Regions from separate parts of the Streptomyces sp. ME19-01-6 genome, predicted to be linked through region 2. Evidence: riboswitches for the same ligand, from Rfam matches in the RefSeq annotation. Region 2 holds a riboswitch; the other holds the start of a gene.
The links. A riboswitch is a leader RNA that binds a small molecule or an ion and turns the genes downstream of it on or off. The one in region 2 is predicted to bind S-adenosylmethionine.
Positions count from the first base shown of each region.

Region 1: linked by a shared signal. The riboswitch ahead of PV419_RS42050 (aminotransferase class V-fold PLP-dependent enzyme) and the one ahead of thrC (threonine synthase) in region 2 are both predicted to bind S-adenosylmethionine.

Region 1 is NZ_JARAXF010000032.1:7,288-11,003, forward strand. It holds gene PV419_RS42040 (cytochrome bc complex cytochrome b subunit) at 1-496, shown strand, start outside; gene trpD (anthranilate phosphoribosyltransferase) at 686-1,759, shown strand; SAM riboswitch class IV at 1,848-1,965, shown strand; gene PV419_RS42050 (aminotransferase class V-fold PLP-dependent enzyme) at 2,189-3,619, shown strand; gene PV419_RS42055 (Lrp/AsnC ligand binding domain-containing protein) at 3,646-3,716, opposite strand, start outside.
Region 2 is NZ_JARAXF010000006.1:144,510-148,225, forward strand. It holds gene PV419_RS16555 (trehalose-6-phosphate synthase) at 1-940, opposite strand, end outside; gene PV419_RS16560 (glucosyl-3-phosphoglycerate synthase) at 1,040-2,014, opposite strand; SAM riboswitch class I at 2,171-2,314, shown strand; gene thrC (threonine synthase) at 2,308-3,654, shown strand.

The DNA of each region.
Region 1 (3,716 bases), on a different contig from region 2:
CCGGACCGCCTTCGGCGTCGCCTGGCTGACCGCCTACCTGGTGATGCTGGTCGGTGGTGGCAACGACCTGTGGGCCACCCACTTCCACCTGTCGATCAACTCGATCACCTGGTTCGTCCGGATCGGCTTCTTCGTCGGCCCGGTGCTGGCCTTCATCGTCACCAAGCGGATCTGCCTGGGTCTGCAGCGGCGCGACAAGGACAAGGTGCTGCACGGACGCGAGACCGGCATCATCAAGCGGCTGCCGCACGGCGAGTTCATCGAGGTGCACGCGCCGCTCTCGCAGGAGGACCTGCACACGCTCACCCAGCATGAGCAGCCCAAGCCGCTCGAGGCCGGCCCCGAGGTCGACGAGAACGGTGTCCGCCGGAAGATAAAGCGGTCGCAGAAGCTCCGGGCCAAGCTGTCCAAGGGCTACTACGGCGGGGACAACGTGATCCCCAAGCCGACCGCCGAGGAGTACAAGGAGATCACCAGCGGCCACGGCCACCACTGATCCCCTCAGCGAACACCTCAGCCGTACGCCACACCAGGGCCCCGGCCCGGACCACACGGTCCGGGCCGGGGCCCTGGGCCATGTACGGGTCCGGGTCCGGGCCGCGTGCCCCGCCCGCGCCGATAGGCTTGCCGGGGGCCGCTGAAGTGCGCGGACCCTCCCTGCCCAGCCGAGATCCAGGAGCGGACCATGGACGTTGTGACCCCAGCCGGAGGCGACAACCGCGCGACGGCCCGCACCTGGCCGGACGTACTCGACTCGCTGCTGCTCGGCCACGACCTCAGCGCCGACGACACCGCCTGGGCCATGGACCGGATCATGCGAGGTGAGGCCACCGACGTTCAGATCGCCGGCTTCGCGGTCGCGCTGCGTGCCAAGGGCGCGACGGTGAAGGAAGTGTCCGGGCTGGTCAGAACCATGTACGAGCATGCGAACGTGATCGAGGTCCCCGGGGCGACGGTCGACATCGTGGGCACCGGAGGCGACCGCGCCAAGACGGTCAACATCTCCACGATGTCGGCGCTCGTGGTGGCGGGCACCGGCGCCAAGGTGGTCAAGCACGGCAACCGCGCCGCGTCCTCCGCCAGCGGCTCCTCCGACGTCCTCGCGAAGCTCGGCGTCAACCTGGACCTCTCCCCGAGGCGGGTGGCCGAGGTGGCCGAGGAGGCCGGCATCACCTTCTGTTTCGCCATGCACTTCCACCCCGCGCTGCGCCATGTCGGGACCGCGCGCAGCCAGCTCGGCATCGCCACCATCTTCAACTTCCTCGGCCCGCTCACCAATCCGGCCCGGGTACGCGCCCAGGCCACCGGGGTCGCGGACGCCCGCATGGCGCCCATCCTGGCCGGTGTGCTCGCCGAACGAGGCTCCTCCGCGCTGGTCGTCCGCGGCGACGACGGCCTGGACGAGCTGACCGTCACCTCGACCTCCCAGGTGTGGGTGGTCGAGGGCGGCACCGTACGGCAGGAGACCTTCGACCCGCGGGACGTCGGCATCGACCTGGCCCCGGTGGAGGCCCTGCGCGGCGCCGACCCCTCGTACAACGCGGATGTCGCCCGGCGGCTGCTGGCGGGGGAGCGCGGCCCGGTCCGGGACGCGGTGCTGCTCAACTCGGCGGCCGCGCTGGTCGCGCTGGAGGGCGGGATGGGCGACAAGCCCCTCACGGAGCGGATCGCGACGGGCATGGAGAAGGCCGCCGAGTCGATCGACTCGGGCGCGGCCCTGGCCTCGCTGGAACGGTGGGTGCTGGCCACCAACGCGTAGGTGCTCCTCACGGACCCCTGTCCGCCATGCGTCCGCATGGCGGACAGGGGTCTGAAGTTTGTGGCCGGGCATGGCATACTCCTGCGCAGGTCACGAGCGACAGCGATTTCGGCCCCGGCCCGCTGTCCGGCAACCCTCCGTCCGTGGCGGGGTGCCCCGGGTGATGACCAGGCCGCAGGCAATGAAGTCCGCGGCAAGCGCGGACCCCTCGCACGCTTCTGAATGAGCGTGGGGCCAGGGGTCCTGGTCGTCGAGGGAGTTCTTCCGTGATGCAGCGAATGCGCTAGGGCCGACGGCCCGCTTTTTCTCGATTTCCCTCAATCCGCGCGGCTCCGTCCGTGCGTTGAGTCTCTTTCCACGTGCCCGGCGGCGGGCTGCCGCCTGCGCGTGTGACGCATTCACCTCTTCGTCCTCCCGGGAGACTTCGCCATGTCCGCGACCGCTGCTGCCTCCGCCACCACTGCCTCCGCCACCACCGCCTCCGCCATCGCCACCTCCGCCTGTGCCCCGCTGCCCGTCCTCGGCCGCGACGTCCTCGTCCCGCTCGTCACCGGCGGCGAGGTCGACTACGCCGCGCTGGACTACGCCGCCAGCGCCCCCGCCCTGCAGCGGGTCTGGGACGACATCGCCGCCTACGCCCCGTACTACGGCAGCGTGCACCGGGGGGCCGGCTACCTCTCGCAGCTGTCCACCGACCTGTTCGAGAACAGCCGCAAGGACGTCGCCGCCTTCCTCGGCTGCCGCCCCGACGACCAGGTGATCTTCACCCGCGCCACCACCGACTCGCTCAACCTCCTCGCCGCCGCCCTCCCGCAAGGCACCCGGGTGTTCGTGTTCGAGACCGAGCACCATGCCTCGCTGCTGCCGTGGCAGCAGCGGGAGGGCGTCGAGGTCGGCTATCTGAGCGCGCCGCGCTCCCCGCGGCAGGCCGTCGAGGCGCTGGAGCGGGCGCTGATCGCCTGGCGGGCGGAGGAGCGAGCGGAGGACGGCGCGGGGACGGCGCTGGTGTGTGTGACCGGTGCGTCGAACGTGACCGGTGAGCTGTGGCCGGTGCGCGAGCTGGCGCGGGTGGCCCACGCACACGGCGCCCGGATCGTGCTGGACGCCGCGCAGCTCGCCCCGCACCACCCCGTGGACATCGCCGCCCTGGACGTCGACTGGGTCGCCTTCTCCGGGCACAAGCTGTACGCGCCCTTCGGGGCCGGCGTGCTCGCGGGGCGCGCGGACTGGCTGCGCGAGGCCCGGCCGTATCTCGCGGGCGGCGGGGCCAGCCGTAAGGTCACGCGTCAGGAAGACGGCGGGGTGGACGTGGAGTGGCACACCACCGAGGCCCGGCACGAGGCCGGCTCACCGAACGTCATCGGGGCGTACGCGATCGCCTCGGCCTGCAAGGCGCTGACCGAGGCCGGATTCGAGTCCCTGGTGGCGCGGGAGCGGCAGCTGATCGCCAAGGTCCGCGCGGGGCTGGCCGAGGTGCCCGAGGTACGCGTCCTGTCGCTGTTCGGCGACGACGCCCCCCGGGTGGGGGTCATCTCCTTCGTGGTGGAGGGCTGGAACAGCTCGCACTTCGCGGCCGCGCTCTCCGCGGAGTACGGCATCGGCGTGCGCGACGGCCTGTTCTGCGCGCATCCGCTGGTGCGCACCCTGCTGGGCGGCGAGCCCGGGGAGGCGGGCGAGTGCGGGGCCCCGGAGGCGGCGCCGGGGGAGCGGGCGCTGAACGCCATCCGGGTCAGCTTCGGCGCGGGCACCCCGGACGAGCACGTCGAGCGGTTCGTCGACGCGGTGAAGGAGCTGGTCCGGGACGGCGCGAAGTGGAGCTATCGCACCGAGGACGGGCGCTGCGTCCCGGACCGCGGCTGACGCGGCTGACAGCGCGGGAGCAGGGTTCAGCCGTCGAGGCCGATCGCGAAGGCGGCCTCGAGGTCGTGCTGGGAGTAGGTGCGGAAGGCGATGTGGG
Region 2 (3,716 bases):
GCCGCCGGTAGGCCAGCAGCCCGCGGACGATGTTCTTGGACAGCTCGGTGCGGTCCACCCGGACGACGGTCTTGCGCCCGGGGCCGATCTGCGCGCGCAGGGCCGTCAGCCGCTCGTCGACGTCCGCCTCCCGCGACCGCTTCCGCAGGAAGTCCGCGTCCGCGCCGAGGCCGTGTACGCCCAGCCGGGTCTCGCGCCCCTCGAAGCGCACGGACAGCCGCGCGCCGTCCCGTACCACCTCCGCGCCGAGCACGGCCGCGGCGCAGTCGGCGAAGGCCAGGGCCCAGCGCTCGGTGAGGAACGCGGCGCGGTCGCCGCCCAGGATGCCGCGCAGCACGCCCGCCGCCACGTCGTCCGGCAGCAGCCGGTAGTAGTCCGGCGGCGCCCAGGGGGTGTGCGAGAAGTGGCCGATCCGCAGGTCCGGCCGCCGCTCGCGGAGCAGGCCGGGCACCAGCGCCAGGTGGTAGTCCTGGACCAGCACGGCGGCGCCCTCGGCGGCCTCCTGGGCGAGGGCGTCCGCGAAGGCCGCGTTGTACGTCTCGTAGGCGTCCCACTGGGCGCGGAACTCCGCGCCGAAGACCGGTTCGAGCGGCGTCTGGTAGAGCAGGTGGTGGACGAACCACAGCACTGAGTTCGCGATGCCGTTGTACGCGGCGTCGAAGACCTGCGGCGCGATGTCGAGCATCCGCACCAGCTGCCCGCCGGTGTCGCCCGGGTCCAGATGCCCGGCCCCGGCCCGCCGGGCCGCCTCGCGGTCGCCGTCGCCCAGCGCCGCGCAGATCCAGACGGCGTCGGTGTCCGGCCCTATGGCGCTGAGGCCGGAGACCAGCCCGCCGCCGCCGCGCCTGGGGCCGAGCGAACCGTCCTCCCGCAGGGTGTAGGAGACCGGGCCGCGGTTGGACGCGACGAGGACCTGTGCAGCGGTGTGCTCAGAGGCCATGTCGCGTACCTAGCCATCCCACGCGCCGCGCAAACGTGCGTGCGGTTTCTTGCCCCGGTCGGCGCCTCCCGGCGGGGCCCGGGGCGGAGGCTGAGGGCGTCACGCCGCCCGCCGTTGCACATACTCCGGGATCTCGATCATCGGCGGCCGCTCCTCCGTGTCCACGGCGCTCGTCCGTGCCACGAAACCGGCCTCGCCCCGGTCGAACTGGGTCAGCCGCGGCCGCACCAGATGCCCGCGGGCCAGCCGCAGCTGGGCCGTGCGGTAGATCGTGGCCGCCATCCGGCCGAGCGCCTGCGGGTCCTGGTGGCGGTGTTTGCGCACGCCGAGGTCCACCTGGGCGAGCGCGTCGAGCCCGACCGTGTGCAGCGAGTCGATGAGAATGGCGAGCTCCACCCCGTAGCCGACCGGGAAGGGCAGCCGCTCCAGCAGCGAGCGGCGCGCCGCGTACTCGCCGCCGAGCGGCTGTACGAAACCGGCCAGCTGCGGCCAGTGCAGGTTCAGCAGCGGCCGGGCGACCAGCTCGGTGACGCGTCCGCCCTGGCCGGCCGCCCTGCCGGAGGCGAGCCCGCCGAACTCGGGGCCGAGCGGCCGGTCGTACATCCCCTTGACCAGGTGCACGTCCGGGTCGGTCAGCAGCGGGCCGACGATCCCAAAGACGAAGCGCGCGTCGAATTCCCGCAGGTCGGCGTCGATGAAGCAGACGATGTCGCCGCTGGTCGCCAGCAGTGAGCGCCACAGCACCTCGCCCTTGCCGGGCAGCGTCGGCAGCTCGGGCAGCAGGGAGTCGCGGTGCACGACCCTCGCCCCGGCCGCCGCGGCGACCTCGGCGGTGCGGTCGGTGGACCCGGAGTCCACCACCACCAGCTCGTCGACCAGGGGCGCGGCCCGGCCCATCAGCTCGCGACGTATGGTCGCGGCGATCTCACCGACCGTCGCCTCCTCGTTGAGGGCGGGCAGGACGACGCTCACGGCCTGGCCCGTGGCGCGCTTGGCGGCCAGCAGGCGGTCGAGCGGACGGTCGTCGGCGGACCAGGACCGCTCCTTCAGCCAGCGCTCCACCTCTTCCAGCACGTCCGTACCTCCCTGCTCAGCTGTGATGCATCTCGCGCTTCGGACGACTATCTCAACCATCCAGGCCTTCGGTTACAGTCTTGAACAACGCACGTGACCGTCGTATGTCGGGGGTCCTCGTGCGACAAACACGCCGGGCTGGGCCCGGCGTCATACCGCTCATCCAGAGGGGCAGAGGGAACGGCCCGTTGAAGCCCCGGCAACCCTCCAGCCGGTCCTGATTCGCCACGAAGCGGGGCCCCGGCTAGGGAAGGTGCCAATTCCGGCTCGCGGCGAGATGCGCCGTGAGGAAGATGAGGAGAAAGGGCCTCGCCTCCATGGCTGTGCAAGCTGTCGAAAGCTCAACTACTTCTGCCGGTTCAGCGGATTCCTCGGGTTCCACGGGGTCTTCTGTCTCCCTCGGCCCCGCCGTCGCGCTGTCCTGTCGTGAGTGCGGTGAGCGATTCCCCCTCGGCCCCATTTTCGCCTGTGTGGAGTGTTTCGGGCCGCTCGAGGTCGCGTACGACCTGCCGACCGGCGACCCCGAGGCGCTGCGCAAGCGGATCGAGGCCGGCCCGAACAACATCTGGCGCTACGCCCCGCTGCTGCCCGTCCCGGCCGACGTGGCCGACAAGCCCAACATCAACCCCGGCTTCACCAAGCTGGTGAAGGCCGACAACCTGGCCCGCGAGCTGGGTGTGACCGGCGAGCTGTACATCAAGGACGACTCCGGCAACCCGACGCACTCCTTCAAGGACCGCGTCGTCGCCCAGGCCGTCGAGGCCGCCCGCGCCTTCGGCTTCACCACCCTCTCCTGCTCCTCCACCGGCAACCTCGCGGGCGCGGTCGGCGCCGCGGCCGCCCGCGCGGGCCTGCGCTCCTGCACCTTCATCCCGCACGACCTGGAGCAGGGCAAGGTCGTCATGGCCGCGGTCTACGGCGGCGACCTGGTCGCCATCGAGGGCACGTACGACGACGTCAACCGCTTCTGCAGCGAGCTGATCGGCGACCCGGCGGGCGAGGGCTGGGGCTTTGTCAACGTCAACCTCCGCCCCTACTACGCGGAGGGGTCCAAGACCCTCGCGTACGAGATCTGCGAACAGCTCGGCTGGCGGCTGCCGGACCAGCTGGTCATCCCGATCGCGTCCGGCTCGCAGCTCACGAAGATCGACAAGGGGCTGAAGGAGCTCATCGCGCTCGGCCTGGTCGAGGACAGGCCGTACAAGATCTTCGGCGCCCAGGCCGAGGGCTGCTCCCCGGTCTCCACCGCCTTCAAGGCGGGCCATGACGTGGTGCGGCCGCAGAAGCCCAACACCATCGCCAAGTCGCTGGCCATCGGCAACCCGGCGGACGGGCCGTATGTGCTGGACATCGCGCGCCGCACGGGCGGAGCGGTGGAGGACGTGAACGACGAGCAGGTCGTCGCGGCGATCAAGCTGCTGGCCCGTACGGAGGGGATCTTCGCGGAGACCGCGGGCGGGGTGACCCTGGGCGTGACGCAGAAGCTGCTCGAGAACGGGGTCCTGGACCCCGCCCTCACCACCGTCGTGCTCAACACCGGAGACGGCCTCAAGACGCTCGACGCGGTCGCCCCGACGAGTGGGCCCACGGCGGTGATCCGCCCGAGTCTCGACGCGTTCCGCGAGGCTGGTCTGGCCTGAATCGGCTCGGCTCAAACCGGCTGGCTTGAATTCGCTCCTCGCCTCCCGCTGCAATTCCCACA